One region of the Kitasatospora sp. NPDC089913 genome, then DNA from elsewhere that is predicted to be linked to it. Evidence: riboswitches for the same ligand, from Rfam matches in the RefSeq annotation. Region 1 holds a riboswitch; each other region holds the start of a gene.

Region 1 (10,235 bases):
GGCGTCGAAGGCGGGGGCGGTCGGGGTGTCCCAGAGCAGGTGGTGGACGAACCAGAGGGTCGAGTTGGCGATGCCGTTGTAGGCGCGGGCGAAGGTCTCCGGGTCGATGTCCAGCATCCGGACGGCCTGGCCGCCGACGTCGTGGCCGGCCCGGTCGAGCCGGCCGTCCGGGGCCTCGCGGGCGGCCCGGCGGTCGGCGTCGGAGAGGGCGGCGCAGACCCAGACGGCGTCCGGGTCGTCGATCGCGGACAGCCCGGAGACGAGACCGCCGCCGCCTCTGCGGAGGGTCAGTGTGCCGTCGTCCGCGGTGCCGAAGGACACCGGCCCCCGGTTGGACGCCACCAGGACGGGAGCGGCGCCGGTCGGATTCGAACGCTCGGTCGTGAGATCACCCATGGTTGGTTCGTTGCCGGGGCTCCGGGGCGGCAAACCCGCGGGACGGGTCATCGGCGCCGGGTGGCGTACTCGGGCACGGTGTGCATCGGCGGCCGTTCGGTCGCGGTGACCGGGTGGGTGTGGGCGGTGAAGGCGCGGGTCAGCGGGTCGCGGGTGAACTGGGTGAGCAGTGGGCGGACCAGGTCGGCGGAGGCCTTCAGCCGGTGGGTGCGGTCCAGCCGCTCCAGCGCGGTGCGGTAGATGGTGGCCGCCATCCGGCCGAGTGCCTGGGCGTCCTGGTGCCGGTGGTGGCGGATGCCGACGTCCACCTGGGCGAGCGCGTCCGGTCCGGCCGTCTCCAGGGCGTCGACGAGCAGACCGAGCTCGACGCCGTAGCCGGTGGGGAAGGGCAGCCGTTCGAGCAGGGAGCGGCGGGCCGCGTACTCGCCGCCGAGGGGCTGGACGAAACCGGCGAGTTCCGGCCAGTGCAGATTGAGCAGCGGGCGGGCGACCAGTTCGGTGACCCGGCCGCCGCCCGCCGGCACCACCGCGCCGTCGGTCTCCAGCGGCCGGTCGTACATCGCCTTGACCAGCTGGATGTCCGGATCGGTGAGCAGTGGGCCGATGATGCCGGAGACCAGGGCGGGGTCGAACTCGCGCAGGTCGGCGTCCACGAAGCAGACGATCTCGCCGCGGGTGACCAGCAGCGAACGCCACAGCACCTCGCCCTTCCCGGGGGCGGCGGGCAGCCGGGGCAGGATGGCGTCCCGGTGGACGACGGTGGCACCGGCCTCGGCGGCGACCTCGGCGGTGGCGTCGACCGAGCCGGAGTCGATCACCACCACCTCGTCCACCAGCGGTAGTCGTTCCATCAGCTCCCGCCGGACGACCCGGACGATCTCGCCGACCGTGGCCTCCTCGTCCAGCGCGGGCAGGACGACGCTGACGGTGCCCGCCGCACCGAGGGCGCGCTTGGCGGCCGGGAGCGTGTGAACCGGTCGGTCGGCCGCGGTCCAGGAGCGCCGGCGCAGCCAGGACGCGGTCTCGGGGAGGAGCGCGGGGGTCGGTTCGGCGGGCACGGTGCTCTCCTCGACGGATGGGGTCCCGGCCGACGACCGGGGGCGGTTGGGACGGGTCATCTCGCGTGGCGGACGGTCCCGTTCGGGACCGACGCCTTCGGATACAGTCTTCGTACAGCGATCGGACCTTCGCACGCCGGGGTCGCCGCTGAGCAGAACCACAACTTCACAGAGCTCATCCAGAGGGACTGAGGGAACGGCCCGTTGACGTCCCGGCAACCTTCTCGCACGGTCGGCTTCGAGCCCCGGCGGGACAGGTGCCAATTCCGGCCTGTGGCGCGACCGCGTCACGGGGAAGATGAGGAGAGAGGCCTCCGCCCATCATGGCTATCGACACCGCCGCACCAGTCGCCGTCGACCTCGGCCCCGCCACCGCGCTGTCCTGTCGCGAGTGCGGCACCCGGTTCCCGCTCGGTCCCAGCTTCGCCTGTCTCGAGTGCTTCGGTCCGCTGGAGATCGCCTACGAGTTCGGCAGCGAGGGCGCCGAGGAGCTGCGCAAGCGGATCGAGGCCGGTCCGGCGTCGATCTGGCGCTACGCGCCGCTGCTGCCCGTGCCGGCCGACGTGGCGACCAAGCCGAACCTCAACCCGGGGTGGACCCCGCTGGTGAAGGCGGACAACCTGGGCCGCGAGCTCGGCTTCACCGGGCAGCTGCACATCAAGGACGACTCCGGGAACCCGACCCACTCCTTCAAGGACCGCGTGGTGGCCTGCGCCATCGAGGCGGCCCGGGTGTTCGGCTACACCACGCTCTCCTGCTCGTCGACCGGCAACCTGGCCGGCGCGGTCGGCGCGGCGGCGGCCCGGGCGGGCTTCCGGTCCTGCGTGTTCATCCCGCACGACCTGGAGCAGGGCAAGGTCGTGATGGCCGGGGTGTACGGCGGCGAGCTGGTCGGCATCGAGGGCAACTACGACGACGTGAACCGCTTCTGCTCGGAGCTGATCGGCGACCCGGCCGGCGAGGGCTGGGGCTTCGTCAACGTCAATCTGCGGCCGTACTACGGCGAGGGCTCCAAGACGCTGGCCTTCGAGATCTGCGAGCAGCTCGGCTGGCGGCTGCCGGAGCAGATCGTGATCCCGATCGCCTCGGGCTCCCAGCTCACCAAGATCGACAAGGGGCTGCAGGAGCTGATCAGGCTGGGCCTGGTCGAGGACCGGCCGTACCGGATCTTCGGCGCCCAGGCGGCGGGCTGCTCGCCGGTCTCGGCGGCCTTCAAGGCCGGTCACGACGTGATCCGGCCGGTCAAGCCGGACACCATCGCCAAGTCGCTGGCGATCGGCAACCCGGCCGACGGCCCGTACGTGCTGGACATCGCCCGGCGCACCGGCGGCGCGGTGGAGGACGTCACCGACGAGGAGGTCGTGGCGGCGATCCGGCTGCTGGCGCGGACCGAGGGCATCTTCGCGGAGACCGCGGGCGGCGTGACCGTCGGCGTGCTGAAGAAGCTGGTCGAGACCGGGCAGCTGGACCCGTCGAAGGAGACCGTCGCGATCAACACCGGTGACGGGCTCAAGACCCTCGACGCGGTCGCCGAGTCCGGCATGACCGCCGTCATCCGGCCGACCCTGGACGCCTTCCGGGGCGCCGGCCTCGCTTCCGACTGACCCCTCCGCCCACCCAGCGCCCGTAGTAGCTAGGAGACCCCCATGAGCGCCAACGTCCGCATCCCGACCATCCTGCGCACCTACACCGGCGGCGTCAGCGAGGTGCCCGCCGAGGGCGCCACGCTGGCCGAGGTGATCGCCGACCTGGAGCGCAACCACGCCGGGATCGCCGCGCGGATCCTCGACGACACCGGCAAGCTGCGCCGTTTCGTCAATGTCTACGTGAACGACGACGACGTGCGGTTCGCCGAGGGCCTGGAAACGGGGATCAAGGACGGCGCGAACATTTCGATCATCCCGGCGGTCGCCGGCGGGTGATCCGCGGGCGGTCCGTTCCCCCCGGGGCGGGCGCGTCGCCGACGGCCGTCCGCGGCACGGAATTCCGTGCCGCGGACGGCCGTGCGCATTTTGGCGGGAATATCTTCGGTCCCGGGCGGAGTAAAGTGTCGCTGGACCGGGAACAGGGCGCGCCCGTCACCCTGGTCCGGGAACGAATCCACCGCACCGCCACCACCGCCGGCCCGCGTCCGGCGGGAGCCGGGACGGGCCCGGGACCTGGATACATGTCAGGCCGGTGTCAGAATTCTGGCGGGGATTTCTGGTAATACGTCCGCTATGTCCGGCGGAGAATGCAGGGCTTTATCCCGATTGCGCCCGTCCTGTCCCACGGCGCCGCGGGTGAATTCCCCGCCATTGACCCTGTTGCAGAGGGCGTCGATCCGGATACATTCAGCCGCGGTCGACGCAATCGCCCGTTCGCCGGATGCCGTTCGGCGTCATCGGGAGGATTGTGGCGTGCGCGGCTGCGCCCAGGGGGGGTTCCCCGGGCCGGCCTCCAACCAGACCCGGGCCCGCAGACCTGCGGGCGCGTGAAGGGCCAGCACAGCACTAGGGGAGTTCGGAATGGCTCAGGGCACCGTCAAGTGGTTCAACGCGGAGAAGGGTTACGGCTTCATCGCGGTCGACGGTGGTGCGGACGTCTTCGTCCACTACAGCGCGATCCAGATGGACGGCTACCGCACCCTTGAGGAGGGCCAGCGGGTCGAGTTCGAGATCTCTCAGGGGCAGAAGGGTCCGCAGGCGGACATGGTCCGCGCGGCGGTCTGACCTTTCCGACACCCGGGAGCTCTGCTCGGCCCATCGGCTGGCGCACCTCTTGATTCTCACGGCGGGCCCGTGCGACCTCGGTCGTACGGGCCCGCCGTCATGTCCGCCGTCATGTCGGCCGTCGTGGCCGTCGCGATGTCCGCCGTCGGGCCCGGGGCCGGGCTCCGGGGGCCGGCCGCGGGGCGCGGCGTTCCGGTCGGATCCGGCCCGGTCGGAGGCGGTCGGGGACGGCTCCGGGCGGGTGCGCGGCGCGGGTGGCGCGGCTCGCGGATTGCCCGATTGGGCTTGCACTCACCCACCCGGAGTGCTAATCATTGGCGTTAGCACTCACAGCTTGAGAGTGACAGCGGACCGGGTCGGTGAGGCCCCAGGGAGCGGTAGGGGAATGGACCCCCGCACACCAGGGCCGTCCGTCGCGGGCACCCCTTGGTCCGAGCAGTCGACCGTGTCCCGGAGGACCACTTCTGATGGCCAAGATCATCGCCTTTGATGAGGAAGCTCGCCGCGGCCTTGAGCGTGGCATGAACCAGCTTGCCGACGCAGTGAAGGTCACGCTCGGCCCCAAGGGCCGCAACGTCGTTCTGGAGAAGAAGTGGGGCGCCCCCACGATCACCAACGACGGTGTCTCCATCGCCAAGGAGATCGAGCTCGAGGACCCGTACGAGAAGATCGGCGCGGAGCTCGTCAAGGAGGTCGCCAAGAAGACCGACGATGTCGCGGGTGACGGCACCACCACCGCCACCGTGCTGGCCCAGGCGCTCGTCCGCGAGGGTCTGCGCAACGTCGCCGCCGGCGCCAACCCGATGGCCCTGAAGCGCGGCATCGAGAAGGCCGTCACCGCCGTCTCCGACCAGCTCCTGGCCCAGGCCAAGGACGTGGAGACCAAGGAGCAGATCGCCTCCACCGCCTCCATCTCGGCCGCCGACACCCAGATCGGCGAGCTCATCGCCGAGGCCATGGACAAGGTCGGCAAGGAAGGCGTCATCACCGTCGAGGAGAGCAACACCTTCGGTCTCGAGCTCGAGCTCACCGAGGGCATGCGCTTCGACAAGGGCTACATCTCGGCCTACTTCGCCACCGACCTGGAGCGTATGGAGACCTCGTTCGAGGACCCCTACATCCTGATCGCCAACTCCAAGATCGGCTCGGTCAAGGACCTGCTGCCGCTGCTGGAGAAGGTCATGCAGAGCGGCAAGCCGCTCGTCATCATCGCCGAGGACGTCGAGGGCGAGGCCCTGTCGACCCTGGTCGTGAACAAGATCCGCGGCACCTTCAAGTCCGTCGCCGTCAAGGCCCCGGGCTTCGGCGACCGCCGCAAGGCCATGCTCCAGGACATCGCCATCCTCACCGGCGGCACCGTGATCTCCGAGGAGGTCGGCCTGAAGCTGGAGAACGCCGGCGTCGACCTGCTGGGCAGCGCCCGCAAGGTGGTCATCACCAAGGACGAGACCACCATCGTCGACGGTGGCGGCGACAGCGAGCAGGTCGCGGGCCGGGTGAACCAGATCCGCGCCGAGATCGAGAACAGCGACTCGGACTACGACCGCGAGAAGCTCCAGGAGCGCCTCGCCAAGCTGGCCGGCGGCGTGGCCGTCATCAAGGCCGGCGCGGCCACCGAGGTGGAGCTCAAGGAGCGCAAGCACCGCATCGAGGACGCCGTCCGCAACGCGAAGGCCGCCGTCGAGGAGGGCATCGTCGCCGGTGGTGGCGTCGCGCTGCTGCAGGCCTCGGTCGCCTTCGACAAGCTGGAGCTGGACGGCGACGAGGCCACCGGTGCCAACATCGTCAAGGTCGCGCTCGAGGCCCCGATCAAGCAGATCGCGACCAACGCCGGCCTCGAGGGCGGCGTCGTGGTGGAGAAGGTGCGCAACCTCCCCGCCGGTCACGGCCTGAACGCCGCCACCAACGAGTACGTCGACCTGGTCGCCGCCGGCATCATCGACCCGGCCAAGGTCACCCGCTCCGCGCTGCAGAACGCCGCCTCCATCGCGGCGCTGTTCCTCACCACCGAGGCCGTCATCGCCGACAAGCCGGAGAAGGCCGCCGCGGCCGCCGGCGGCGGCATGCCGGGCGGTGACATGGACTTCTGATCCTGATCGCTTCGATCGGATCGGCAGGTCTTTCGTCCGCGAGGGCGGTTCCCCGACGGGGAGCCGCCCTCGCGGCGTTCCCGGGATCGTTCCCCGGGGCGTTCCCGGGGCGCCTTCCCGGGGCCGGGGGTCCCGGGTTTCCGGGCGTTCTTGGGAGACTGGACGGATGGCTACGACAGACGACATCGAGACGGCGCTGCACACCGCGCGGGCGCTGATCCTGGCCGACCTGACCGCGCGGGACGCCGCCGACCCCGCCGTGGTGTCCCTGGTCGAGCAGGCCGTGACGCACCGGCGCTGGTGGCTGGAGCAGTGGCCGGACGGCGTCGAGTACGTCCTGGGCCTGGTCGCCCAGGACGTCCAGGACGCGCTGCTGGAGAGCCACGGCCGCTGGCCGCTGTGCGCGGACTGCGCGGCCGACGGCGACCCGCACGCGCTGGGCGTGGAACCCGAGCTGGGGCCGGAGCCGCACTGGGTGTGCGGCAAGCGCGGCGCCGTCGTGGCGGCGGTGGGCGAGCTGTAGGGCGCGTCCCGGCTGCCGGCCGGGCCTCAGCCGCCGGTCCTTCCTCCTCCGGGCCGCCGTCGCACCTCCGGGTGCGGCGGCGGCTTTTTCGTGCCGATGGGAACCACTGGACTGCATATGCAGTCCAACGACATATATAGTCCGTCCGAGTCCTTCTTTCGGCAATGAGTGGGGGAGACCCATGTCCCAGCCAGATCCGGCCCGTCCGGTCCTCGAACTGCGCGCCGTCACCCGGACGCACGGGCACGGCGAGGCCGAGGTGCATGCCCTGCGCGGCGTCGACCTGGCCGTGCGCCCCGGCGAGTTCGTCGCCGTCATGGGGCCCTCCGGCTCCGGCAAGTCGACCCTGCTGACCCTGGCCGGCGGCCTCGACCGGCCCAGCGGCGGGCAGGTGCTGGTCGAGGGCGTCGAGCTCGGCGGACTGAACCGGACCCGGCTGGCCGCCGTGCGCCGCCGCTCGGTCGGCTACGTCTTCCAGGACTACAACCTCGTCCCGGCGCTGACCGCGGCCGAGAACGTCGCGCTGCCGCGCGAACTCGACGGGGTGTCCGCCCGGACCGCCCGCCGGGAGGCCCTGACCGCCCTGCGCGAGATGGGCATCCCCGAGCTGGCCGACCGCTTCCCCGAGCAGCTCTCCGGCGGCCAGCAGCAGCGCGTCGCGATCGCCCGGGCCTTGGTCGGCGACCGCCGGCTGGTCCTGGCCGACGAGCCCACCGGCGCGCTCGACTCCGCGACCGGCGAGGCCGTGCTCGCCGTGCTGCGGGCCCGCTGCGACGCCGGCGCCGCCGCCATGATGGTCACCCACGACCCCCGCCACGCCGTCTGGGCCGACCGCGTGGTCGTCCTGAACGACGGGGCCGTCGTCGACGGGGGCGTCGGGCAGGCCGCGCACCCGCTGCTCGCCGGCGGGAACGGGGGACGGCGATGAAGCTCTCCGCCCTGCGCGTCGCGCTGCGCATCGCCCGCCGCGACGCCCTCAGGTCCAAGGGCCGCAGCGCCCTGGTGATCGCCATGGTCGCGCTGCCGGTGCTCGGTGTCACCGGCGCCGACATCGTCCACCGGAGCGGTTCGCTCACCCCCGCCGAGCGGGTCGAGCGGCTGATGGGCGGGGCGGACGCCCTGGTCACCGCCCACCGCCCGGGCCGCTCCGTCGAGCAGGCGCCGTTCGCCGAGGACGGCGTCCGGGTGCTGCCGGAGGCCCGGACCGACCCCGCGTCCGCTCCCGCGGCCGCCGGCGCGGCGACCTCGGCCGAACTGCTGGGCGGGCTGCTGCCGTCCGCCGCGGTGCTGGTGCCGGCCACGCCCGGGCCCGAGGTCAGCACCTCGACCCGGGAGGGGCTGTTCACCACCTCCACCGCCGAGGCCGATCCGGCCGATCCGGTCTGGTCCGGACGGCTCGACCTGGTCGAGGGCCGGGCGCCCGCCGCGCCCGACGAGGCGGCCGTCACCCGGGCCTTCCTCGACGAGGCCGGACTGCGCCTCGGCGACTCCACCACGGTCAAGGGGCTGGAGCGGACGCCGTTCCGGCTCACCGGTGTGGTCGAGCACCCGGGGGACCTCGGGAAGGTGGAACTGGTCGCCCGGCCCGGCCGGCTGATCTCCCCGCTGGCCGCGGCGGCCGCCGCCGCTCCGGACGCTCCCGGCGGACCGGTCGCCGCGGGCCGGGACGAGGGCGTCCGCGCCGAGCAGTGGCTGGTCCGGCTGCCCGTCGGCGCCGGGCTCGACTGGACCGCCGTCCAGAAGCTCAACCGGTACGGCTTCACCGTGACCTCCCGGGCGGTCGCCCTCGACCCGCCGCCGGCCTCGGCCGTCCCCTACGACGCCGACCGGTGGGTCTCCCCCGGGAGCGACAACCGGACCGTCGTCCTGGTCACCGTGATCGGCATGGCGCTGCTGGAGGTCACCCTGCTGGCCGGCCCGGCCTTCGCGGTCGGCGCCCGGCGCTCCCGGCGGCAGCTGGCCCTGGTCGGCGCCGCCGGCGGCCACCGGGGTCACATCCGCGCCATCGTGCTCGGCGGCGGACTGGTGCTCGGACTGGCCGGGGCCGCCCTCGGGGTGGCGCTCGGCACCGGCCTGGTCGCCGCGCTGCGGCCCTGGCTGGAGGGGGCGGGCGGCAGCCGCTTCGGACACTTCGCGATCGCACCGCTCGACCTGCTGGCGATCGCCGCGGTGGGCGTGCTGACCGCGCTCGCCGCCGCCGTGCTGCCCGCGGTGCAGGCGGCCCGCCGGGACGTGGTGGCCGGCCTCACCGGCCGCGACTCCGTCGCCACGCCCGGCCGCCTGCTGCCGGTCGTCGGCCTGCTGCTGGTCGGCGCCGGTGCGGCGTTGGCGCTGTACGGCGCCGGGACGTACCAGAGCGGCACCATGCCGGTGCTCGGCGGGCTCAACAAGCGGGCGCTCTCGGTGCTCGCCGGTGCGGCCACCGCCGAGGTCGGCATCCTGTTCTTCACCCCGATGCTGATCGCCCTCTTCGGCCGGCTCGCGGGCCGGCTGCCGCTCGGCCCCCGGCTGGCCCTGCGCGACTCGGCCCGCCACCGCGGCCGGACCGCGCCGGCCGTGGCCGCCGTGATGGCCGCCGTCGCCGGAGCCGTCGCCGTCGGCGTCTACAGCACCGGCACCGAGGCCCAGGAGCGCGCCTCCTACCGGCCGACGGCTCCGATGGGCGCCGTCGTGCTGGACGCCCCCGCCTCTCCGGGCAGCCCGGAGACGGTCCGGCTGCGCCGGGCCGTCGAGCAGGCGCTGCCGGACCTGGGCGCCCGCGCCGACGTCCAGGACGTGACCTACGTGTTCTGCGACAACTGCTCCAGCACGGTGCAGGCCAAGGGCGCCGGGGCGCGTCCGGAGTCCGGCAACGCCGGGAGCCGGGTGCTGTCCGGCGACACGACGGTCCTGCACCACCTGTTCGGCGTGCGGGACCGGGCGGCCGAGGAGGCCCTGGCCGCAGGTCGGGCGGTGGTCTTCGACCGCGCCTTCCTGAACGACGGCCGGGCGACACTGACGATGCAGGGCGCCGCCGGCGGACCGGTCCTGCCCGGACAGGTGCCGGGGACGGAGCGGATCGAGGTCCGGGTCGAGGCGGTCCTGGCGGAGAACCCCGACGCGGCCCGGTACGGGGCGGTGCTGATGGGCCCGGAGGCGGTGCGCCGGGCCGGACTCACGCCCAGGCCCAACGGCTCGGTGTGGCGCCCCGAGGTCGCTCCTGACCGCAAGGCGCAGCAGCGCGCCGAGGCGGCCGTGGCCCGGCTCGTGCCGCACGCCCAGCTGACGGTGGAGCGCGGATACCGGCCCAAGGGGGACACGAACACCCTGGCGCTCGGCGGGTTCGCCGTGGTGGTGGTGCTCGGCGCGGCGGCCGTGGCCACCGGGCTGGCCGCCGCCGACTCGCGCAACGACCGGGCCACGCTGGCCGCGGTGGGTGCGCCGCCGCGGACGAACCGGATCCAGGCCGGGCTGCAGT
Region 2 (10,235 bases), on a different contig from region 1:
TGACCGCCGCCCTGTCCGTCACCGCCACCTCCGTCCCCGTCCCCGCCTCCGCCTCGGCGGCCTCCGCCGCCGGAGCCGCGGCCTCGGCGTACTCGCAGCGCTGGTCGGCCGCGTGGTACGCGCCGATGATGCGGCCCTCCGCGGCGCCGTGGTTCCCGACCTGGGCGGTGCAGGGCTTCGACCACCAGTCGGTGCGGCAGGTGATACGACTCGGCGCGGGCGGCAAGGCCGTCCGGTTCCGGCTGTCCAATCTCTACGGGACGACCCCGCTGCGGCTGAGCGGGGCCACCGTCGGCCGGGCCGCCGACGGCGCGGCCGTCGTTCCCGGGACGGTACTGCCGTTGCGCTTCGGGCACCGGGGCTCCGTCGTCGTCCCCCCGGGCGGAGAAGCCCTCAGCGATCCGGTGCCGCTGCCGGTGGCGGCCCGCGACCGGGTGTCGCTGACCCTCTGGTTCGACGGACCGACCGGCCCGGCCGGCTACCACCAGCTCTCCATGACCACCACCTACCGGGCCGACGGCGACCACCGCGGGGACACCGGCCCGGAAGCGTTCACCGACGCCGTCCGCCCCGGGTTCGGCTCCTGGTACTACCTCGGCGGGGTCGAGGTCACCGGTGGGCGCCCCGTGGGCAGGGCGGTGGTGGCGTTCGGAGAGTCCACCACCGACGGGTTCGGTGCCACCGTCGACGGCGACGACCGCTACCCCGACCTGCTCGCCGAACGGCTCCTCGCCGCCGGCCGCCCGCGACCGGTGCTCAACGCCGGCATCGGCTCCAACAAGATGCTCGCCGATTCCGCCTGCGCCGGGGACAGCGCCCTGAAGCGCTTCCGCCGCGACGTGCTCGACCGTCCCGACGTCGGCACCGTCATCGTCTCCCACGGCATGAACGACATCCTCCGCAGCGGCGACCAGATCTGCGGCGTGGACCGCGACGACCCGCCGGTGACGCTCCAGCGGCTGATCGACGCCCACCGGTCCCTGATCCGGGCCGCCCACGCCCGGGGGGTCAAGGCCGTCGGCGCGACCCTGATGCCTTTCGGCGGCGCACCCTTCTGGACCGCGCAGACCGACCGGCTGCGCCGCGACCTGAACGAGTGGATCCGCACCTCCGGCGCGTACGACGCGGTGGCCGACTTCGACCGGGCCATCGACCCCGAGGGCACCGGAGCGATCCCGGACGGCTACCACGCCGGTGACCACCTCCACCCCGGACCGCTCGGGTACCGCGTCATGGCGGACAGCATCGACCTCGACAGCCTGCGCTGACCCGCCCCGGCCGCGGGGAGCGGGGGCGGCCCCCGCGACCGGAGCGCGTCAGCTCGGACGGAGGGCCTCGGTGAGACGGTCCGCGGCCTCGACGACGGTCTGCGAGAGAAGGGCGCCGGGGTGGCGGGTGAGCCGTTCGATCGGACCGGAGACCGTGACGGCAGCCACCACCCGGTTCCCCGGGCCCCGGACCGGCGCGGAGACGGACGCGACCCCGAGCTCGCGTTCCCCGATCGACTGGGCCCAGCCCCGGCGGCGGACGCCGCTCAGCGCCGTCGCCGTGAAGCGGGCCCCCTGGAGGCCCCGGTGGAGCCGCTCGGGCTCCTCCCAGGCCAGCAGGACCTGCGCGGCGGCGCCGACCTTCATCGGCAGGGTGACCCCCACCGGGACGGTGTCGCGCAGGCCGGAGAGGCGCTCGGCGGCGGCCACGCAGATCCGGACGCCGCCCTGACGGCGGTAGAGCTGTGCGCTCTCCCCGCTGACGTCGCGCAGCCTGGCGAGGACCGGCCCGGCGGCGGCCAGTAGCCGGTCCTCCCCGGCGGCGGCCGAGAGCTCGCCGAGCCGGGGGCCGAGGATGAACCGGCCCTCCACGTCCCGGGCGACCAGCCGGTGCTGTTCGAGTGCGACGGCGAGCCGGTGCGCCGTCGGCCGGGCCAGTCCGGTCACGGCCACGAGTCCGGCCAGGGTGGCCGGACCGGCCTCCAGGGTGCCGAGGATCGAGGTGACCTTGTCGAGCACGCCGACGCCGCTCGTGTTCTCCATGGATGTCTCCGTCTCAGGTCCCGCGAACCGCCGAGGGGCGCGCTCACGGAGGCCCCCCGCGGGGAGCCGGTGGGGGTGGTCAGCGAGGGCGGGCCGCAGAAGTCGGCCGATTGCCTGCGCCGGGCACGAGACGGGTACGCGAAAGGTCCGGGACGGGAAGCGCCCGGGGGAAGGACAGCACAGAGAGCACCGTGTCTCCTCATCTTTCCCGCGCCACATTGGCGACAGGCCGGAGTTGGCACTGATCCCGCCCGGCACGGCGCGTACTTCGGACGCCGGGTCGAACGGGGAGCTGCCGGGGCTTCGTAGGGCCGGTCCCTCCACCCCTCTGGATGATTCGCGAAGAACGATACAAGACTCCGGAGGCCGGCTGCCAAGCCCCCGGTGCCCGAGCTGCGCCCGGACCGGGCCTGCAGCGTCCCGGGGCCGTCGGCGCGGTGGCCTGCAGTCGGGCGAGGCCGGGTACCGGCCGGTGGAAACGTCAGGCCACGGGCCCCGGAACGTCCCCCGCCGGGCGGTACCGCGCCACGATTCCCCCGACCGCCCGCAGCAGCCGCTCCCCCGCCCGGTCGACGCTCCCGTTCTGGACGGCGACCTGGGCGCCCTCGAGCGCGAAGGTGATCTCGGCCGCCGCCTGCTCGGGGTCGGACAGCCCGGCCCGCGCGCAGATGCCGGTCAGCCGCCGGGCCTGCTGTTCCTTGTGCTCCTCGATCACCTGCCGCGCGGGGTCGGAGCGGTCGGGCAGCTCGGCCAGGGAGTTGATGAACGGACAGCCCCGGTACGAGACCGCCGGCAACCCGTCGGCGATGAACCGGGCCAGGCCCAGGATCTGCTCCTCGGGCCGGTCCGGGTGCTCCGCCTCGACCCGGTCGAACGCCGCCCGGTAGTCGGCGGCGACGATCCGCAGCCACTCCGCGACCAGGGCGTCCTTGGTCTCGAAATGACGGTAGATCGCCATTTTGGTGGTCCCGGCCTTCTCGGCGATCGCCTGGACGCCCACCCGCCGGATCCCCTCGCTCTGGAAGAGCTCCTCGGCGGCGTCGAGGATGCGCTCGCGCGGCGGGAGTTTCGCCACCCGGCTCGGCCTTCTGACGGGCGTTGTCATGGCTGTTCGTGGCCTCCGGTCGATTGCGGCCGCTGCGCGTCCCCAGGTTCCTGCTACGGTACCAGTCCGTTCCAGGCGATACCGATCGGTATCGCCAGGGACCAATCGGTACCGTCAAGGACCGAGCGGTACTGTCATCGATTCCGGGAGGGACCATGGACATCACCGAGTACGTCCGCCACGACGCGGTGGGGCTGGCCGAACTCGTCGCCCGGGGGGAGGTGACCCCCGCCGAACTGGAAACGGCCGCGCGGGCGGCCGAGCGGGCCGTCGGCCCGCGGATCAACGCCGTCGCGGAGACCTGGCCGGCCGACGACGCGCCCCGCCCCGGCAGCACCCCGCTGGCCGGGGTCCCGTTCCTGGTCAAGGACCTCGGGGTGACCGCGGCCGGACGCCGGACGGAGCTCGGCAGCCGCCTCGCCGCCGGCCAGGTCGCCGACGGGGACTCCACCCTGATGACGCGTCTGCGCCGGGCCGGCCTGGTGACCTTCGGGCGCACCACCACCCCGGAGATGGCCTACAGCACCACCACCGAACCCGTGCTGTACGGCGCGACCCGCAACCCCTGGGACCTCACCCGCAGCGCCGGCGGCTCCAGCGGCGGCGCGGGCGCGGCCGTCGCCGCCGGGATCGTGCCGGTCGCGCACGCCACCGACGCCGCCGGTTCGATCCGCATCCCCGCGGCCTACAACGGCCTGTTCGGGCTGAAGCCGACCCGCGGCCGGGTGCCGATGGGCCCGGCCGTCGACGAGATCTTCAACGGTCTGGCCGTGCACGGCAGCGTCAGCCGGACGGTGCGCGACAGCGCCGCCCTGCTCGACCTGGTCCGGGGCCCGGAGCCGGGCGACCCCTACGCCGCGCCGGAGCCGCCCCGCCCGTACGCGCAGGAGGTCACCCGGGAGCCGGGCCCGCTGCGGATCGGCGTCCTCACCCGGCCGTGGGGCGGGCGGCCGGTCGCGCCGCCGGTCGCCGGGGCGCTCGCGCGCACCGTGCTCCTGCTGGAGTCGCTCGGCCACCGGGTGACCGAGGCCGAGCCCGGACTCGGTGTCGACTGGGAGGAGTTCGTCCTGGCCAACGCCCGCCTCTGGACGGTGAACCTCACCGCCTGGATCGACGAACTGGCCGCCGCCCTCGGCCGGCCGGTCGACTCCTCGACCCTCGAACCGCCCACGCTCGCCGGCTACCACTACGGGCGGCGGGTGGGCGGCGCCGAGTTCGTGACCGCCCTGGCGGTCCGCAACCGGGTCTCCCGCAGCCTGGCCCGCACCTTCGAGGACCACGACGTCCTGCTCTCCCCGACCGTGCCGGACCTGCCGGTGCCGCTCGGCACCCACGGCCGGGGCGCCGAGGCGCTGGACGGCCTGGGCTGGCTCCGCCGGATCCTCGACCTCTCGCCGTTCACGGCGGCGTTCAACGTGGCGGGCACGCCCGCGATGTCCGTACCACTGACGGTCGACAGCGGCACGGGGCTCCCGATCGGCATGCAGTTCGCGGCCGGGTACGGGCACGAGGGCCGTCTGTTCCGCCTCGCCGGGCAGCTCGAACGGGCGGACCCGTGGTCGGAGCGGACGCCCGCGGTCTGGGCCGGACACCACCGGAGCCGCTGAGGCCCCGGCCGGGAGCCGCCGGGGCCGCCGGGGCGCACGGCGGCCCGGCGGTACCCCGCGGGCTCACTCCGCCAGAACGGTGGCGATGCGGCGGATCAGCTCGCGGCCGCGCGCCCGGTCGGCGACGTCCACGACCGTCAGCACCTCCGGGTTCGCGGCCGCCCACAGCATCGCGACATGGACGAGCAGGGCGAACAGGACCTCGGGCTCGAACCGGGTCGACACCCGGCCCTCGGCCTGCCCCCGGGCGACCTCGGCACTGCGCCTGCGCACCTCGGCGACCGCGAGCTCGTTGAAGGCGTCGCCGCGCTCCAGTCGCTGCCAGGTGATGATCCGGGGCATCTCCGGGTGCTCGGCGTAGAGGTCGCCCAGCCCGGCCGCGAACCCGGGCAGGTCGTCGACGTCGAGCGGCACGCCGACCACGATCTGCTCGACCATCTCGTTCCAGACCGCGTCGAACAGCCCGGCCTTGTTCCCGAAGTAGTGGTAGATCTGCGCCTTGTTGCTCCGCGCGGCAGCGGCGATGCGGTCGACGCGCGCGCCGTTCAGCCCGTGCGCGGCGAACTCTGCCCGGCCGGCCGCGATGAGTCTCCGCTTGGTGGCTTCGGCGTCGCGCTCCATGCACCCTGCTCCTAACTAACCGTTTACTTGACAGGCTCACCAGGACCACAGTGTAATCAACTAACCGTCCAGTTGAATACGGCCGCAGTCGCGCGCCTTCGGGGCAGGGGAGGGAACCGGGCGTGGAACCGGGCACGGTGATGGTCGGCCGGGACGACGAGCGGGCGCGGCTGTCCGCGTTCGTCCGGGCCCCCGACGGACAGACGCTGCTCCTCAGGGGCGAGGCGGGCGTCGGCAAGAGCACCCTGCTCGACCTGGCGGCGCGGCTCGCGGCCGAGGACGGGCACCTGGTCGTCCGCGCCACCGGGGTCGAGGCGGAGAGCGGGCTCCCGCACGCCGGGCTGCACCAGCTGCTCTACCCGCTGCTCCCGGAGGCCGACCACCACTCGACCGCCCGCACCGGGCAGCACCCCGAGGCCCCCCGGCTGGGCGCCACCGCCCGCGCCGCCCTCGACACGGCCTTCGGCCGGTCCGACGGTCCGCCGGTGCCGGTCATGGCGCTCGGCATCGCCGTGCTCGAGCTGCTCTCCTGGACGGCGGCGAAGGGCCGCCCGCTGCTGCTCGTCCTCGACGACGGCCAGTGGCTGGACGGGGCCAGCGCCGAGGTGTGCGGATTCGTCGGCCGTCGGCTGGCCGGCCGCCCCGGCGTCAAGCTCCTGGTCGCCGTCCGGGCCGACACCGCCTCCCCCTTCGACACCGCGGCACTGCCGGAGGTGCCGGTCGGCGCCCTCGCCGACGCCGACGCCACCCGCCTGCTGGACCTGCACCACCCGCAGCTCGGCCGGCAGGTCCGCGGGCTCGTCCTGGAGCAGGCCGGCGGCAACCCGCTCGCCCTGCTCGAGCTGCCCGCCCACCTCGCCGCCGGCCCCGGCGACCGGGCCGGCCAGGACCTCCTGGGCCTGCACGGCGTCCCGCTCCCCCGGCGGATCCAGGAGATCTACGCCGCCCGCCTCGCCCGCCTCGGCGACACCGTCCGCGCGGAACTGCTCCTGGGCGCCCTGGACGGAGCGGCGGCCCGGCCCGGCGACGGCCCGGCGCCGATCGCCCGCTACCGCATGCGCGAGGTCGACGAAGCCGTGGCCTGCGGCCTGTTGGTCGTCGAACCAATGACCGGCGAGCCCGCGTTCCGGCACCCGCTGGTGCGGTCGAGCGTCGTCCAGCTCGCCTCACCCGACCAGCGCCGCTCCGCCCACCGGGTCCTGGCGCAGCTGCACCGGGAGTACCCCGAACGGCGCGCCATCCACCTGGCGGCCGCCACCGTCGACCCCGAGGAGGGCGTGGCCGCCGACCTGGAGGCCGCCGCCCGGTCGGCCACCAGGCGCGGCGGCGCGCGGATGGCCGTCTCCTGGCTGACCCGCGCCGCGGAACTGAGCGAGACCCGGGTCGACCGCTCCAGGCGGCTCGGCGAGGCCGCGTACGTCGCCGGGCAGGCGGACCACCTCGGCCGGGCACGCAGCCTCGCGCTGGCCGCCGCCGCGCCCGGCACGGACGGGAGCCCCGCCGCCGTCCTCGCCGAGTGCTACCTGGCGCTGTACCGGGACGGCGAGGTGAGGGCCACCCACCGCCGGATCGTCGCCGCCGTCGAGCGGCTCCGGGACTCCCCCGACCGCGGCCGCCGCCCCGGCCACAGCACCGACCCCGGCACCGACCCCGGCGCCGGCGGCCCCCGTCCCGGCCCCGACCGCCCCGACGAGGTGCTCGACCGGCTCGTCAGCCTCCTGCTCGCCGTCAGCCAGTACGCGGGAGACCGCGCCACCTGGCGGCGCACCCACGAGGTCCTCACCACCCTCGGCGAGCGCGCCTCCGAACGCGCGTGGATGTACGGCAGCACCTGGAGCGACGTCGTCCGGCACGGCTCCGGCTGGTCCCGGCGGGTGGAGCGGGCCTCGGCCGACCTGGAGGACCAGGACCCCTGGGACGTCACCCGCCTCGCCGTGTCGGCCTACCACCTCGACGTCCTGAGCCCGCTGCGCCCCTACCTGGACCGCGTGGTCGACCGCGAACTCGACACCGGCGCCATGTCCAGCGGCATCGTCATGCTGCACCTGGTCCTGCTCGACCAACTGGCGCTCGGCCAGTGGGACGCCGCCGAACGCACCGGACACCGCGCCCTCGCCCTGGCCACCGAACGCGGCCACGGCCTGTTCGCCCACCAGACCCGGGCCTACCTCGCCCAACTCGCCGCCGTGCGCGGCCGGACGGCGGAGGCCCGCGAGCTGCAGACCGCCGTCGACGCCTGGGCCCGCCCGCGCGGCGTCGGATTCCTGACCCAGATCGCCGACGCCGTCGGCGCCACCACCGCGCTCAGCGCCGGCGACTACGAGACCGCGTTCCTCCACGCCATCGGCATCACGTCGCCGGGAGCGTTCCGGCCCTACGCCTACCAGGCCTCGCGGACCCTGCTCGACCTCGTCGAGGCCGCCCTGCACACCGGCCGCGCCGGGCAGGCCCGGGCCCACGCGCTGGCCGCGCGGGACGCGGGCCTGCCCGACCTGTCCCCCCGACTGGCCCTGATCACCCACGGCGCCCTGGCCATGACCGCCGAGGACGACACCGAGGCCGCGGCCCACTACGCCCGGGCGCAGTCCCACCCGGCCGCCGAGCGCTTCCCGTTCGAACTGGCCCGGATCCGGCTCGCCCACGGCATCGCCGTCCGCCGCCTGCACGGCGCCGCGGCCGCCCGCCTCCCGCTCACCCAGGCCGCCAACGCCTTCGACCGCCTCGACGCCCCCGCCTGGGCCGCCCGCGCCCACGCCGAACTCCGGGCCGCCGGCGTCGCACCCCACTCCCCCGCCCCCGCCCCGCTGCCGCTGACCTGGCAGGAACGCCGCGTCGCCGAACTCGCCGCCGGAGGCCTGACCAACAAGGAGATCGGCGAACAGATGCGCCTCTCCCCCCGCACCGTCAGCGCCCACCTCTACCGCGCCTTCCCCAAGCTGGGCATCACCACCCGCGCCGCCCTCCGCGACGCCCTCACCCGCATCTCCGAACCGGCCCCGGCGCCGTCTCCCTGAGGACAGCGGCGGCCGTCGGCCCGTTCAGCCGAGTTCCTCGGCGAGGCCGACGACGATGCCCTCAGGGCCGCGGACGTAGCAGAGCCGGTAGACGTTCTCGTGCTGGACGTTCTCGTACTGGACGATCTCGCCGACGAGTTCGCCGCCGCGGGTGCCCAGGCGGGTGACGACGTCCTCGATGTCGTCGACGGCGACGAGGACGTTGTCCATGCGCCGGATCGCCATGCGGGGGCCTCCTGGGTCCGGTGAGGTGCAGCCTCCGGCCACGGTAGCCGCCGGGCGGCCGTGACCCCGGTCCGGCCACCCGTTCGGATGCACCGCGCGCCCGGCCGGGGGCGCGGAAGTCCGGGGCAGACCCGAGGCTGGAGTGGGCTCCGGCCCCCACGGTTCCCGTCACGGCTCGACATCGACGCAGGAGGACATACATGACGACCAAGGCCAGCATCGTCTTCGCCCACGGACTCTGGGCCGACGGCTCGTGCTTCAACAAGCTCGTCCCCGCCCTCCAGGCCGAGGGCCACACGGTGTCGTGCTCGCAGCACGGCCTCGACTCGCTGGCGGGCGACGTCGCGTGCGTCACCCGCTCCATCGACCACGTACCGGGCCCGGTGGTGCTGGTGGGGCACTCCTACGGCGGCACCCTGATCACCAAGGCCGGCGTCCACGACCGCGTCGGCGCGCTGGTCTACATCGCCGCGCTCGCCCCCGACGAGGACGAGACCTCGCAGGACCAGCAGAACAAGTTCGACGTCACACCCGTGTTCGGGAAGCTCGACATCAGCCAGGGCCGCATCTGGCTCACCGAGGCCGGCGTCCCCGACTTCTGCGGCGACCTGCCGGAGGAGGAGCAGAAGCTCGTCCTGGCGACGGGCGCCGTGCCCGTCCCGGACCTGTTCGGCCAGCAGGTCCCCGGTACCGCCTGGCGCACGAAGCCCAGCTGGTACATCGTCGCCAACAACGACCGCACCGTGAACCCGGACCTGGAGCGGGCGGCCGCCGAACGCATGGGCGCGAAGACCTACGCCGTCGACAGCAGCCACGTGCCCATGCTGTCCCACCCGGACTTCGTGCTCGACGTCATCCGCGACGCGGCCCGGAGCCTCGCGGCGTAGGCGACGTGCCGAGCCCGGCGGCGCAGCACCCCGCCGCCCGGCCGGCGCGAGTCAGCCCGCCCGGACCCGGCGCTCCGGCCGACCCGCCCCCGGTCATGACGCCCCGCCGATCCGGCGGTCCCCGCCATGAGGCTGTCGGGCGGCGGCCGGTGGGCCCCGGGGTCAGTCGCGGTCGGGGGTGAACGGCCCCTCGTCGAGGAAGCGGCGCAGCAGGCGCGCGAAGGTCCGGGCGTCCTCCGGCGGCCAGCCCGCGAGGGAGGTCTCGATGTCGGCGGCCAGTCGGCGGCGGGTCACCGCGACGACGTCGTGGCCGCCGTCGGTGAGCGCCAGCAGGGTCGCGCGGCGGTCCGCCGGGTCGGGGCGGCGTTCCAGCAGGCCGGTCCGCTCCAGGCGGTCGGCGCGGCGGGTGACGGTGGTGCGGTCGAGGCCGATCTCGCGGCCGAGGTCGGCGGCGCTGAGGGGGCCGGTGCGGGCGAGGCCGCTGAGGACCGGGTAGGTGAGGTCGTCGACCTCCTCGCCGAGTCCCTCGGTCAGCCGGGCGTGGAGGTCGGTGCGGGTGCTGCGCCGGAGGAGCAGCCCGAGGGCCTCGGCGATGTCCTGTCCTGTCGTATCGGTCACCCCCGAAGATTAGCGTGCGCGAGGCACGCTTCTCCTGCTACAGTCATAAGCGTGCTCAAGGCACGCATTTCATCGGGGGTCGCAAGGCCGCCCGTCACCCCACCGGAGGACCTCATGAACGCCACCGC
Region 3 (10,235 bases), on a different contig from region 1:
CCGCCGGCGCAGCGACTCGGCCTCCTTGCGGACGTCCTCCGACTCGGCCCGCTGCCGCTCCAGGTCGGACCGCGCCGCGGCCCGCAGCTCGGCCAGCTCCGCCTGCAGCTTCTCGACCAGCCGGGTCGCCTCGGCGACCGCGCCCTCGGTGCCGGCCCGCTCGGCCTCGTCGCCGGCCTCCGCGACCAGCCGGCTCCACCCGGCGGAGCGCACCAGGTAGGCGGCCGCCGCCACGTCCATCGGGTCGGCGGCGCCCGGCACGGTGCCCGCCTCCAGGGCCCGGACCAGGTCCGGCTGACCCAGCCGCAGCCGCTCCGCTATCCGCACCCGGAAGGCCGGCTCCGCCTCCAGCGCCGCGGCCAGCGCGGTCGCCGCGTACTTGGCCCGGCGGGCGGGGGTGAACTTGGCGTACTGGCGCAGCGACTGGGGCAGTTCGCCGAGCGGCAGACCGCCGAGCGCGTCGGAGGCCAGACCGACCACCCGCCGGCGCACCCCCTCCGGGAGCGGCCGGTCCAGCGTCTCGGCGACCGGCCCCGACACCTCCGGCCCGTCCGGTCCCGCCGACGGGTCCGGGCCGCCCGCTCCGCCGTCCGCTGCCGCCGGCTCCTCACCGGCGCCGGACTCCTCGCCCGCGGGCGCCTCCGCCGGGGCCCCGGCGCCGGAGGGGGCGGCCACTGCCGCGTCCGGCGCCTGCGCGTCCACAGCGGGCTGCCGCCCCTGCGGCCCGGCGGGCTCCTTCGCTGCGTCCACCACGTCCTCGGCTCCGATCCTGGTCCAGCGGGGTACGGCCGCAGGCCGCCACCCCCGTCACACTCCGCGCGTTCTCTCTGTATTGTCCCGTGCGGCGGGCGGCCACGCCGCTCACCGCCCACCGCACGGACCGGGCGGTCAGCCCTGCCCGGGAGCGCCGTCCGCGCCGTCCGCGCCGGGACGGGCCACCAGCTCGACCTGGTCCACGGCGTTGCACCAGCGGCAGCGCACCGACTCCACGGTCTCGCTGAGCACCTGGGTCTCCTCGACCTTGGACTCGCCGGCCAGGTCGAAGTGCAGGAACTCGGTCACCCGGGCGGTCCGGGTCACGTCGAAGCGGGTCAGGTTTCCGCAGAGCGTGCAGCGCCAGCGCGTCTCGGCGGTCAGAGCGGGGACGGTCATCGGGGGTCCTCTCGGGTGGTCCCGGAACGGGCTCAGGCGCTCCCCCCGGAGCCCCGGCGTCGGCGGCGGGAGGCGGGAATGCCCGCCCCAAGCCTATTGCCTGGGGCAACCTTCCCGGCCACCGGCCGAGCACTCCCGGGCGGTAGCCCACCTGCCGTAACCACGCGGTGCCCGCCCGGAACCGGGGGGATGCTGGAGCCCATGGCGATCCCGGTCCCCCACCCCGGCGCGCACCGCGGCCGACCGGCCGCCGCCGCTCCGGCCGTCTGCTACGCGCTGATCGCGCTGAACACCGCGGTCTTCCTGCTCGGACCGGCCGCGGGGCTCAACCCCCTCTACGGCCGGGACCAGGTCCGGGTCTGCGCCGAGCAGCGCTACGAGCAGCGCTGGGGGGCCGTCCCCGCCGAGCTCCTGACCGGTCACCCGCTGACCGCGGACCAACTTGCCGAGGCCCCCGAGCCGGTGCCCGGCTGCCCGGCCTCGGCGACCCCCGGCAAGCACCCGGCGCTGTCCGTGCTCAGCGCGCTCTTCCTGCACGCCGGCTGGCTGCACCTGCTCGGCAACCTGCTCTTCCTCCACGTCTTCGGCCCCACCGTGGAGCGACGGCTCGGCCGCCCCCGGTTCCTCCTCTTCTATCTGGCGGCCGGCGCGCTGACCACCTACGGCTTCGCCCTGGCCGAGGCGCACTCGGCGGACTCGACCCGGGTGCTGATCGGCGCCTCGGGGGCGATCTCCGCCGTGCTCGGCTCCTACCTGCGCTTCCACCCGCACGCCCGGGTCACCACGCTCGTCCCGCTGCTGCTCTTCCTGCCGCTGCGGTTCCCGGCCTGGCTGGTCCTGGGCCTCTGGTTCGCGCTCCAGTGGTGGTCGGTGCACTCCGCCGGACCGGGGGTGGCGTACCTGGTGCACGTGATCGGCTTCGTGGCGGGCTTCCTCTACGCCTGCACCCTGGCCGAGCGCCGCACCCGCCCCCGCCGGACCCTCCGCCGCCCCACCCGCCCGGGCCGCACCCGCCCCCGCGACGCCGTGACCGACGCCCGCTACCCTGGCGGCACCTCACAAAGGAGTACGCCACCGTGATCACCGCCATCGTCCTGATCAAGACCAGCGTCGACCGCATCCCGGAGATCGCCGAGGCGATCGCCGCCATCGAGGGCGTCAGCGAGGTCTACTCGGTGACCGGCGGCTACGACCTGGTCGCGATGGTGCGGGTGCGCCGGCACGACGACCTCGCCGAGGTGATCCCCGGCCGGCTGAACAAGGTCCCGGGCGTGGCGCACACCGAGACCCAGATCGCCTTCCGCACCTACTCCCAGCACGACCTGGAGGCCGCGTTCGCGATCGGCCTGGAGGAGTAGCGGCCGACCGCGGGCCCGCCGGGCCGAGGGTCCCCGACGGGGCCTCAGCCCTCCCGGCGGGTGTCCGCGACGCAGCGGCCGCCCTCGTTCCGGTAGCTCCACGCCGCGCCGTCCGTGACCAGCTCGCGGACGGCGGTCAGGAACCGGTCCACGTGCTCGTCCGGGGTGCCGGCGCCGAAGCTCACCCGGATCGCGTTCAGGCTGCGCTCGCCCGGCAGTGAAGCCTCCGGCGCGCCGCACTCGGAGGGCGCGGCCTCCTCGTCGCCGAGCAGCGTGCGCACCAGCGGGTGGGCGCAGAACAGACCGTCCCGCACGCCGATGCCGTACTCGGCGGACAGCGCGGCCGAGAAGTGCGAGCTGTTCCAGCCTTGGACGACGAAGGACAGCACGCCCACCCGGTCGGCGTCGGCACCGAACAGGTTCAGCACCCTGACCTCGGGGATCTCCGCCAGACCGGCCTTCAGCCGGGCTACCAGCACCCGCTCGCGCGCCTCCAGCGCGTCGAACCCGGCCTCGGTGAGCGCCCGGCAGGCGGCCGCGATCGCGTACACGCCGATGACGTTCGGGGAGCCCGCCTCGTGCCGGGCCGGGCCGGTGTGCCACTGCACGGCCACCGAGCCGTCGGTCTCCCGGGCCACGGTACGGGTGGCGCCGCCGCCGGCCAGGTAGGGCTCGGCCTCGTCCAGCCAGTCGGCCCGGCCGGCCAGCACCCCGGCGCCGAACGGCGCGTACAGCTTGTGGCCGGAGAAGGCGATCCAGTCGACCCCCAGCTCGCGCACCGAGACCCGGTGGTGCGGGGCCAGCTGCGCGGCGTCCAGCACCACCCGGGCGCCGTACCGGTGGGCGGTCCGGGTCAGCTCGGCGACCGGCCAGAGCTCGCCGGTGACGTTCGAGGCACCGGTGACGCAGAGCAGCTTCGGGCCCTCGGGCGCACCGGCGAGCGCGGCGTCGAACGCGGCGACCGCCTCGGCGTGCGAGCGGGGGGCGCGCAGACAGGTGACGGTCAGACCGGCGTGCGCCCACGGCAGCAGCGAGGCGTGGTGCTCGGTCTCGAAGGCGAACACCTGGGTCCCGGCCGGGACGGCGCCGGCCAGCAGGTTGAGCGAGTCGGTGGTGGCGCGGGTGAAGACCACCTGGTCGCCCTCGCGCAGGTCCAGGAACTCGGCGACGGTCCGGCGGCTCTGCTCGAACAGGTCGGTGGAGAGCTGGGACAGGTAGCCGGCGCCGCGGTGCACGCTGCCGTAGTACGGGGCGTAGGCGGCGACCTCGTCCCAGACCCGCTGGAGCGCCGGGGCGCTGGCGGCGTAGTCGAGCGCGGCGTAGGCGACCTTGTCGCCGTTGGCGAGCGGGACCTCGACGTCGTGGCCGAGCACGGCGAGGGGGGTGCTGAGATCGGTGGCGAGAGACATGGGGATGCACTCCGTCTACGGGTCAGGGACCCCGGGAGTGCGTGATGATCCGGGTGTCCGCGCTTGCCACGCGGACGGCTCGCCGCACGGCCCGGTCCTCACCCAGGGCACCCCGCCACGGACGGAGGGTTGCCGGACAGCAAGCTGGGGCTTGTCGCTGTCGCTCATGACCTGGCCAAGACTCTAGGTCGGCTCCACCCCTCGGTCAAACAGCGGTCCACATCCCGGACACACGTCGGGGCCCACCGGGAGGATTCCCGATGGGCCCCCAACGGCCCTGTCACACCCGGGCGGTGGCCTCGGACCAGTGCTTCAGCAGGTCCCGCGCGGCACCCGAGTCGACGGCCGCCGCGGTACGCCGCATGGCCGCGCCCAGCTGCTCGGCGAGCGGCGCGTCGGTGAGGTCCAGCGCCACCAGCGCGGCCGCCGCGTTCAGCAGCACCGCGTCCCGGACCGGACCGTGCTCCCCGGCGAGCATCCGGCGCGCGACCTCCGCGTTGTACGCCGGGTCCGCGCCGCGCAGCGCCTCGATGCCGACCGGCTCGATGCCGACCTCGCGCGGGTCGAAGACGGTCTCGGTCACGGCGCCGTCGCGGACCACCCACACCCGCGAGGTGGTGGTGATGGTCAGCTCGTCCAGTCCGTCGTCGCCCCGGAAGACCAGCGCGGTGGCACCGCGCCGGGCGAGCACCCCGGCGATCAGCGCCGCCAGCCGGGTGTCGAAGCAGCCGATCGCGTGCGCCGTCACCCGGGCCGGGTTGGTCAGCGGCCCCAGGATGTTGAAGGCGGTGGGCACCCCGAGGTCGCGCCGGGCCGGCGCGGCGTGCCGCATCGAGGGGTGGAAGGTCGCGGCGAAGCAGAAGGTGAGCCCGACCTCCTCGGCGATCTCGGCGACCCGGCGCGGCCGGAGGTCCAGGCTGATGCCCAGCTTCTCCAGCACGTCCGAGGAACCGCTCGAGGAGGAGGCGGCCCGGTTGCCGTGCTTGACCACCTTGGCACCGGCCGCGGCGGCGACGATCGCCGACATGGTGGAGATGTTGACGGTCTTGGCCCGGTCGCCGCCGGTGCCGACGATGTCCACCGCCGGGCCTGGGATGTCCAGCGGCTCGGCGTGCGCGTACATCGAGTCGACGAGTCCGGAGATCTCCTCGACCGTCTCGCCCTTGGCCCGCAGCGCCACCATGAACCCGGCCACCTGCACCGGGGAGGCCTCGCCGCTCATGATCCGGTCCATCGCCCACGCGGTGGCCGAGCGGTCGAGGTCCTCTCCCCTCAGCAGCGCCGACAGGATGTCCGGCCAGGAGCGGACCACCTGCGCGGGGTCGCTCCCACCGTTCGCAGGCTGCACGTTCACCATGGCTGACTCCGGCTCTCGCTGCCCCGGCTACCCGGGGAAGGACGTGGGGACGGAGTCAGCCTATCGAGCGGCGGCCCGCCGGGGCTCCGCCGTTCACCCTTCTTCTCTCGCAGTGAGACGCCGGGTGGAACGCCGGACCGAACGCCGGGTGGAACGCCGGACGGAACACGGGCCGGGGACCCGACCTAGCGGACGGCGGGCGCCCGCTTGGCCAGCCTGGCCCGCAGCAGCGTGGCGGCGGCCTCCGCCAGCGCCACCGGGTCCACCGGCTGGGAGATCGCCGCGTCGGCCCGGCTCCAGGCGGCCAGCCAGGAGTCCTGCGGCCGGCCGATCAGCACCAGCACCGGCGGGCAACCGTAGATCTCGTCCTTCAGCTGCCGTCCGAGCCCGAGCCCGCCGGCCGGCACCGCCTCGCCGTCCAGGACGCAGAGGTCGACGCCGCCCTTCTCCAGCGCCTTGAGCACCGCGGGGGTGGTCGCGCACTCCAGGTAGGCCAGCTCCGGGAGGTCCTCCGCGGGCCGCCGCCCGAGAGCGGTCAGCACCTGCTCGCGGGTGGTTCGGTCGTGGCTGTAGACGAGAACGGTCAGCGTCTCGTCGGTCGTGTGCGCCATGGGCCCTGCTCCCTCACGTGTGATCCGGACCACGTTCGCCTGTCCCCGGATGCTACTCCCGATCACCGCCCGCCGAGCCCCTCCCGCGCGATCTCGTCCCGACCGCGCCGCGTCCGCGACTGGTCCGGCCGGAGCAGGGCGCGTCACCCCCGCCCGCGCGGTCCACCCGTACGGCGGACGAGTGGAACTTCCCCTTACCCCCGAAGCCCCCCGGACGCCCGCCACGACACGCCGGACGGGGTCCGGACGGGCCCTTCGAGCAACCGTCAGAAAAGGGACACGCCGCTGCTCAGCGGCAGTCCGGACGCCCCGTCGGGCCCCAGGGGGGCATACCGCACGCACCGGACACTCCGAGGGTGACCCCCCGACGTGAAGACGGAATAAGGGACCGACATAATGTCCGTCGTGGCGACAGCAACAGCAGTAGAAACCGGGCACGCGCACGGATCGGTCAACCGGCCGAACATGGTCAGCGTCGGAACGATCGTCTGGCTCAGTTCCGAGTTGATGTTCTTCGCGGCCCTCTTCGCGATGTACTTCACGCTCCGCTCCGTCAAGGGGCCGGAGTTCTGGACCGAGAAGGCGCACGCCCTCAACGTGCCGTTCTCCTCGGTCAACACCACGATCCTGGTGCTCTCCTCGCTCACCTGCCAGCTCGGCGTCTTCGCCGCCGAGCGCGGGGACGTGAAGAAGCTCCGCTCGTGGTTCGTCATCACCTTCGTGATGGGCGCGATCTTCATCGGCGGCCAGATCTTCGAGTACACCGAGCTGGTCAAGAAGGACGGCCTGTCGCTGTCCTCCGACCCGTACGGCACGGTGTTCTACCTGACCACCGGCTTCCACGGTCTGCACGTGACGGGTGGTCTGATCGCCTTCCTGCTGGTCCTGGGACGGACGTACGCAGCCAAGCGCTTCACGCACGAGCAGGCCACCGCCGCCATCGTGGTGTCGTACTACTGGCACTTCGTCGATGTCGTGTGGATCGGCCTGTTCGCGACCATCTACCTGATCAAGTAACCAGCTGATCAGGTCGCTGGCCACCGGCCCCGGGTCCCGCCCTCACCGGCGACGGCCCGATTTCGCCGGTGGCGACGCTCCCACCGACCGACCGCGCGCGCAGCCTTGGACAGGCAGCCTCGTGCCGGCCAGACCGGCCGCCGGGTGCACCCACCAGTCGACCAGATCCTGACACCGGGGTTATTCCGTGAAAAAGCTCTCCGCACGACGGCGCCACCCACTGGCGGCGCTGGTCGTCCTACTTCTCGCCCTGGCGGCAACCGGGGGGCTGTACGCCGCGTTCGCGCCCGCCGGCAAGGCGCAGGCCGACGTGGCGGCGCAGTCGCTCGCGATCGATGAGGGCAAGAAGCTCTTCGCCGTGGGCTGCTCCTCCTGCCACGGCCTGAACGGGCAGGGCAGCAGCGACGGCCCGAGCCTGGTCGGCGTCGGCTCCGCCGCGGTCGACTTCCAGGTGGGCACCGGCCGTATGCCGGCCCAGCAGCCCGGCGCCCAGGTGCCGCGCAAGCCGAACATCTACTCGCAGGCGGAGATCGACCAGCTCGCCGCCTTCGTCGCCTCGCTCGGCCCCGGTCCGGTCACGCCGACCGAGGAGCAGTACACCTCGACCAACCCGGACGACCTGTCCAAGGGCGGCGAGCTGTTCCGCACCAACTGCGCCCAGTGCCACAACTTCGCCGGCCAGGGCGGTGCCCTCACCCAGGGCAAGTACGCCCCGTCCCTGGAGGGCGTGGACGCCAAGCACATCTACGAGGCCATGCAGACCGGCCCGCAGAACATGCCGTCGTTCCCGGACACCACCATGCCCGAGGAGCAGAAGAAGCAGATCGTGGCCTTCGTCCGCCACACCACCAACGATGAGCCCAACCCCGGCGGTCTCACGCTCGGCAGCCTCGGTCCGGTGACCGAGGGCCTGTTCGGCTGGATCTTCGGTCTCGGTGCGCTCATCGCGGTCGCGATCTGGGTCGCCGCCCACACCACCAAGGCCAAGAAGTCATGAGCCACGACATGTCAGAAGAGAAGCTCCCGGAGTCCCACGGCTCCGCCGGGCACCACGAGGTGGCCGCCCACGGCGATCCGTTCGCCGACCCGGGCCTGCCGGCCCACGAGCCGCGTCGCACCGACATCGACGAGCGGGCCGCCAAGCGGGCCGAGCGCCAGGTGTCGCTGATGTTCGTCGTCTCGATGCTCGCCACGATCGGCTTCATCGCCTCGTACGTGGCCATCGACCCGGACAAGATCGTCTACATCTGGCCGCTGGGCCACGTCAGCGCGCTGAACTTCGCGCTCGGCATGACCCTCGGTGTCGCGCTGTTCCTCATCGGCGCGGGCGCGGTCCACTGGGCCCGCACCCTGATGTCGGACCACGAGATCCCGGCCGAGCGTCACCCGATCGAGGCCGACGACGAGGTCCGCGCCGACGTCATCGAGCAGTTCCGGACCGGTGCCGCGGAGTCCGGCTTCGGCCGCCGCAAGATGATCCGCAACACCCTCATCGGTTCGATGGCCCTGGTGCCGCTGTCCGGTGTGGTCCTCCTGCGCGACCTGGGCCCGCTGCCCGAGGACAAGCTGGAGCACACCGGCTGGGAGGAGGCGACCGACGCCAAGCCCCTGCAGCTGATCAACATGAACACCAACCAGCCGATGAAGGCCGAGGACATCATCACGGGGTCGCTGACCTTCGCGATGCCCGAGGGCCTGCACACCCATGACGAGGACTTCCAGCAGCGCATCGCCAAGGACGCCCTCATGCTGGTGCGCATCGCGCCGGAGGACATCAAGGACGACAAGTCCAAGGAGAAGGGCTTCGAGGGCATCCTCGCCTACTCCAAGATCTGCACCCACGTCGGCTGCCCGATCAGCCTGTACGAGCAGCAGACCCACCACGCGCTCTGCCCCTGCCACCAGTCGACCTTCGACCTGGCGGACGGCGCGCGCGTGATCTTCGGCCCGGCCGGCCACCCGCTGCCGCAGCTGAAGATCACCACTGACGAGAAGGGCTTCCTGGTCGCCCACGGCGACTTCGACGAGCCCGTCGGCCCGAGCTACTGGGAGCGTGCTCGATGAGCAGTACGAGCAGCACCACCTCCGGCGCCAAGCCCGCCAGCACGCGCGCCAAGCCCGCGAACAAGTGGGAGCAGGCCGCGGACTGGACGGACGGTCGGCTGGGGATCTACTCCCTCGCCAAGACCAACCTGCGGAAGATCTTCCCGGACCACTGGTCCTTCATGCTGGGCGAGATCTGCCTCTACACCTTCATCATCATCATCCTGACCGGTGTCTACCTGACGCTGTTCTTCAAGCCCTCGATGGGCGAGGTCATCTACAACGGCTCGTACATCCCGCTCAAGGGCATCCCGATGTCCGAGGCGTACGCGTCGACGGTGGACATCAGCTTCGAGGTGCGCGGCGGTCTGCTGGTCCGCCAGATCCACCACTGGGCGGCCCTGGTCTTCGTCGCGGCGATGTTCGTGCACATGATGCGCGTCTTCTTCACCGGCGCGTTCCGCAAGCCCCGTGAGATCAACTGGGTCTTCGGCTTCCTGCTGCTCGTCCTGGGCATGTTCGACGGCTTCTTCGGCTACTCGCTGCCCGACGACCTGCTCTCCGGCACCGGTATCCGGTTCATGGAGGGCGCCGTCCTGGCGACCCCGCTGATCGGCACCTACGTCCAGATGTTCCTGTTCGGGGGCGAGTTCCCCGGCCACGACATCGTGCCGCGGTTCTTCACCATCCACGTGCTGCTGATCCCGGGCATCATGCTCGGCCTGCTGGTGGCGCACCTGATCCTGGTCTTCTACCACAAGCACACCCAGTGGGCGGGCCCGGGCAAGACCGAGAAGAACGTCGTCGGCATGCCGCTGATGCCGGTCTACATGGCCAAGGCCGGTGGCTTCTTCTTCCTGGTGTTCGGTCTGATCGCGGCCATCTCGGCGATCGCCTCGATCAACCCGATCTGGGCGTACGGCCCGTACCGTCCCGACCAGGTGTCCACGGACGCCCAGCCGGACTGGTACATGGGCTTCTCCGAGGGCCTGATCCGCATCATGCCGGGCTGGGAGGTCAGCCTGTGGGGCCACACCCTGAACCTCGGTGTGGCGATCCCGCTGATGGTCCTCTTCCCGGCGGTGCTGGTCTCGATCGCCGCCTACCCCTTCATCGAGGGCTGGATCACCGGCGACAAGCGCGAGCACCACATCCTGGACCGCCCGCGCAACGCCCCGGTCCGCACCGCGCTGGGTGCCGCCTGGATCAGCCTCTACCTGGTCCTGCTGGCGGCGGGTGGCAACGACCTGTTCGCCACCCACCTGCACCTGTCGATCAACTCGGTCAC

The links. Region 1 has a riboswitch for S-adenosylmethionine ahead of thrC (threonine synthase). Riboswitches for the same ligand answer to the same signal wherever they lie in the genome.
Region 2: another riboswitch for S-adenosylmethionine. It lies ahead of ACIPYS_RS16190 (IclR family transcriptional regulator); the one in region 1 lies ahead of thrC (threonine synthase).
Region 3: another riboswitch for S-adenosylmethionine. It lies ahead of ACIPYS_RS02035 (aminotransferase class V-fold PLP-dependent enzyme); the one in region 1 lies ahead of thrC (threonine synthase).

Annotation. Positions count from the first base shown of each region.
Region 1 is NZ_JBIVGI010000053.1:5,601-15,835, forward strand. Features, by position in the region: gene ACIPYS_RS39280 (trehalose-6-phosphate synthase) at 1-396, opposite strand, end outside; gene ACIPYS_RS39285 (glucosyl-3-phosphoglycerate synthase) at 444-1,454, opposite strand; SAM riboswitch class I at 1,627-1,759, shown strand; gene thrC (threonine synthase) at 1,778-3,058, shown strand; gene ACIPYS_RS39295 (MoaD/ThiS family protein) at 3,101-3,376, shown strand; gene ACIPYS_RS39300 (cold-shock protein) at 3,962-4,165, shown strand; gene groL (chaperonin GroEL) at 4,633-6,255, shown strand; gene ACIPYS_RS39310 (hypothetical protein) at 6,422-6,778, shown strand; gene ACIPYS_RS39315 (ABC transporter ATP-binding protein) at 6,960-7,706, shown strand; gene ACIPYS_RS39320 (FtsX-like permease family protein) at 7,703-10,235, shown strand, end outside.
Region 2 is NZ_JBIVGI010000009.1:696-10,930, forward strand. Features, by position in the region: gene ACIPYS_RS16185 (SGNH/GDSL hydrolase family protein) at 1-1,268, shown strand, start outside; gene ACIPYS_RS16190 (IclR family transcriptional regulator) at 1,317-2,030, opposite strand; SAM riboswitch class I at 2,227-2,369, opposite strand; gene ACIPYS_RS16195 (TetR/AcrR family transcriptional regulator) at 2,512-3,135, opposite strand; gene ACIPYS_RS16200 (amidase) at 3,291-4,742, shown strand; gene ACIPYS_RS16205 (TetR family transcriptional regulator) at 4,806-5,363, opposite strand; gene ACIPYS_RS16210 (AAA family ATPase) at 5,486-8,377, shown strand; gene ACIPYS_RS16215 (hypothetical protein) at 8,402-8,602, opposite strand; gene ACIPYS_RS16220 (alpha/beta fold hydrolase) at 8,803-9,489, shown strand; gene ACIPYS_RS16225 (MarR family winged helix-turn-helix transcriptional regulator) at 9,652-10,107, opposite strand; gene ACIPYS_RS16230 (nuclear transport factor 2 family protein) at 10,222-10,235, shown strand, end outside.
Region 3 is NZ_JBIVGI010000001.1:447,468-457,702, reverse strand. Features, by position in the region: gene ACIPYS_RS02055 (NYN domain-containing protein) at 1-753, opposite strand, end outside; gene ACIPYS_RS02050 (hypothetical protein) at 889-1,152, opposite strand; gene ACIPYS_RS02045 (rhomboid family intramembrane serine protease) at 1,354-2,232, shown strand; gene ACIPYS_RS02040 (Lrp/AsnC ligand binding domain-containing protein) at 2,229-2,510, shown strand; gene ACIPYS_RS02035 (aminotransferase class V-fold PLP-dependent enzyme) at 2,555-3,919, opposite strand; SAM riboswitch class IV at 3,974-4,091, opposite strand; gene trpD (anthranilate phosphoribosyltransferase) at 4,200-5,276, opposite strand; gene ACIPYS_RS02025 (hypothetical protein) at 5,462-5,887, opposite strand; gene ACIPYS_RS02020 (heme-copper oxidase subunit III) at 6,284-6,904, shown strand; gene ACIPYS_RS02015 (c-type cytochrome) at 7,092-7,901, shown strand; gene ACIPYS_RS02010 (ubiquinol-cytochrome c reductase iron-sulfur subunit) at 7,898-8,968, shown strand; gene ACIPYS_RS02005 (ubiquinol-cytochrome c reductase cytochrome b subunit) at 8,965-10,235, shown strand, end outside.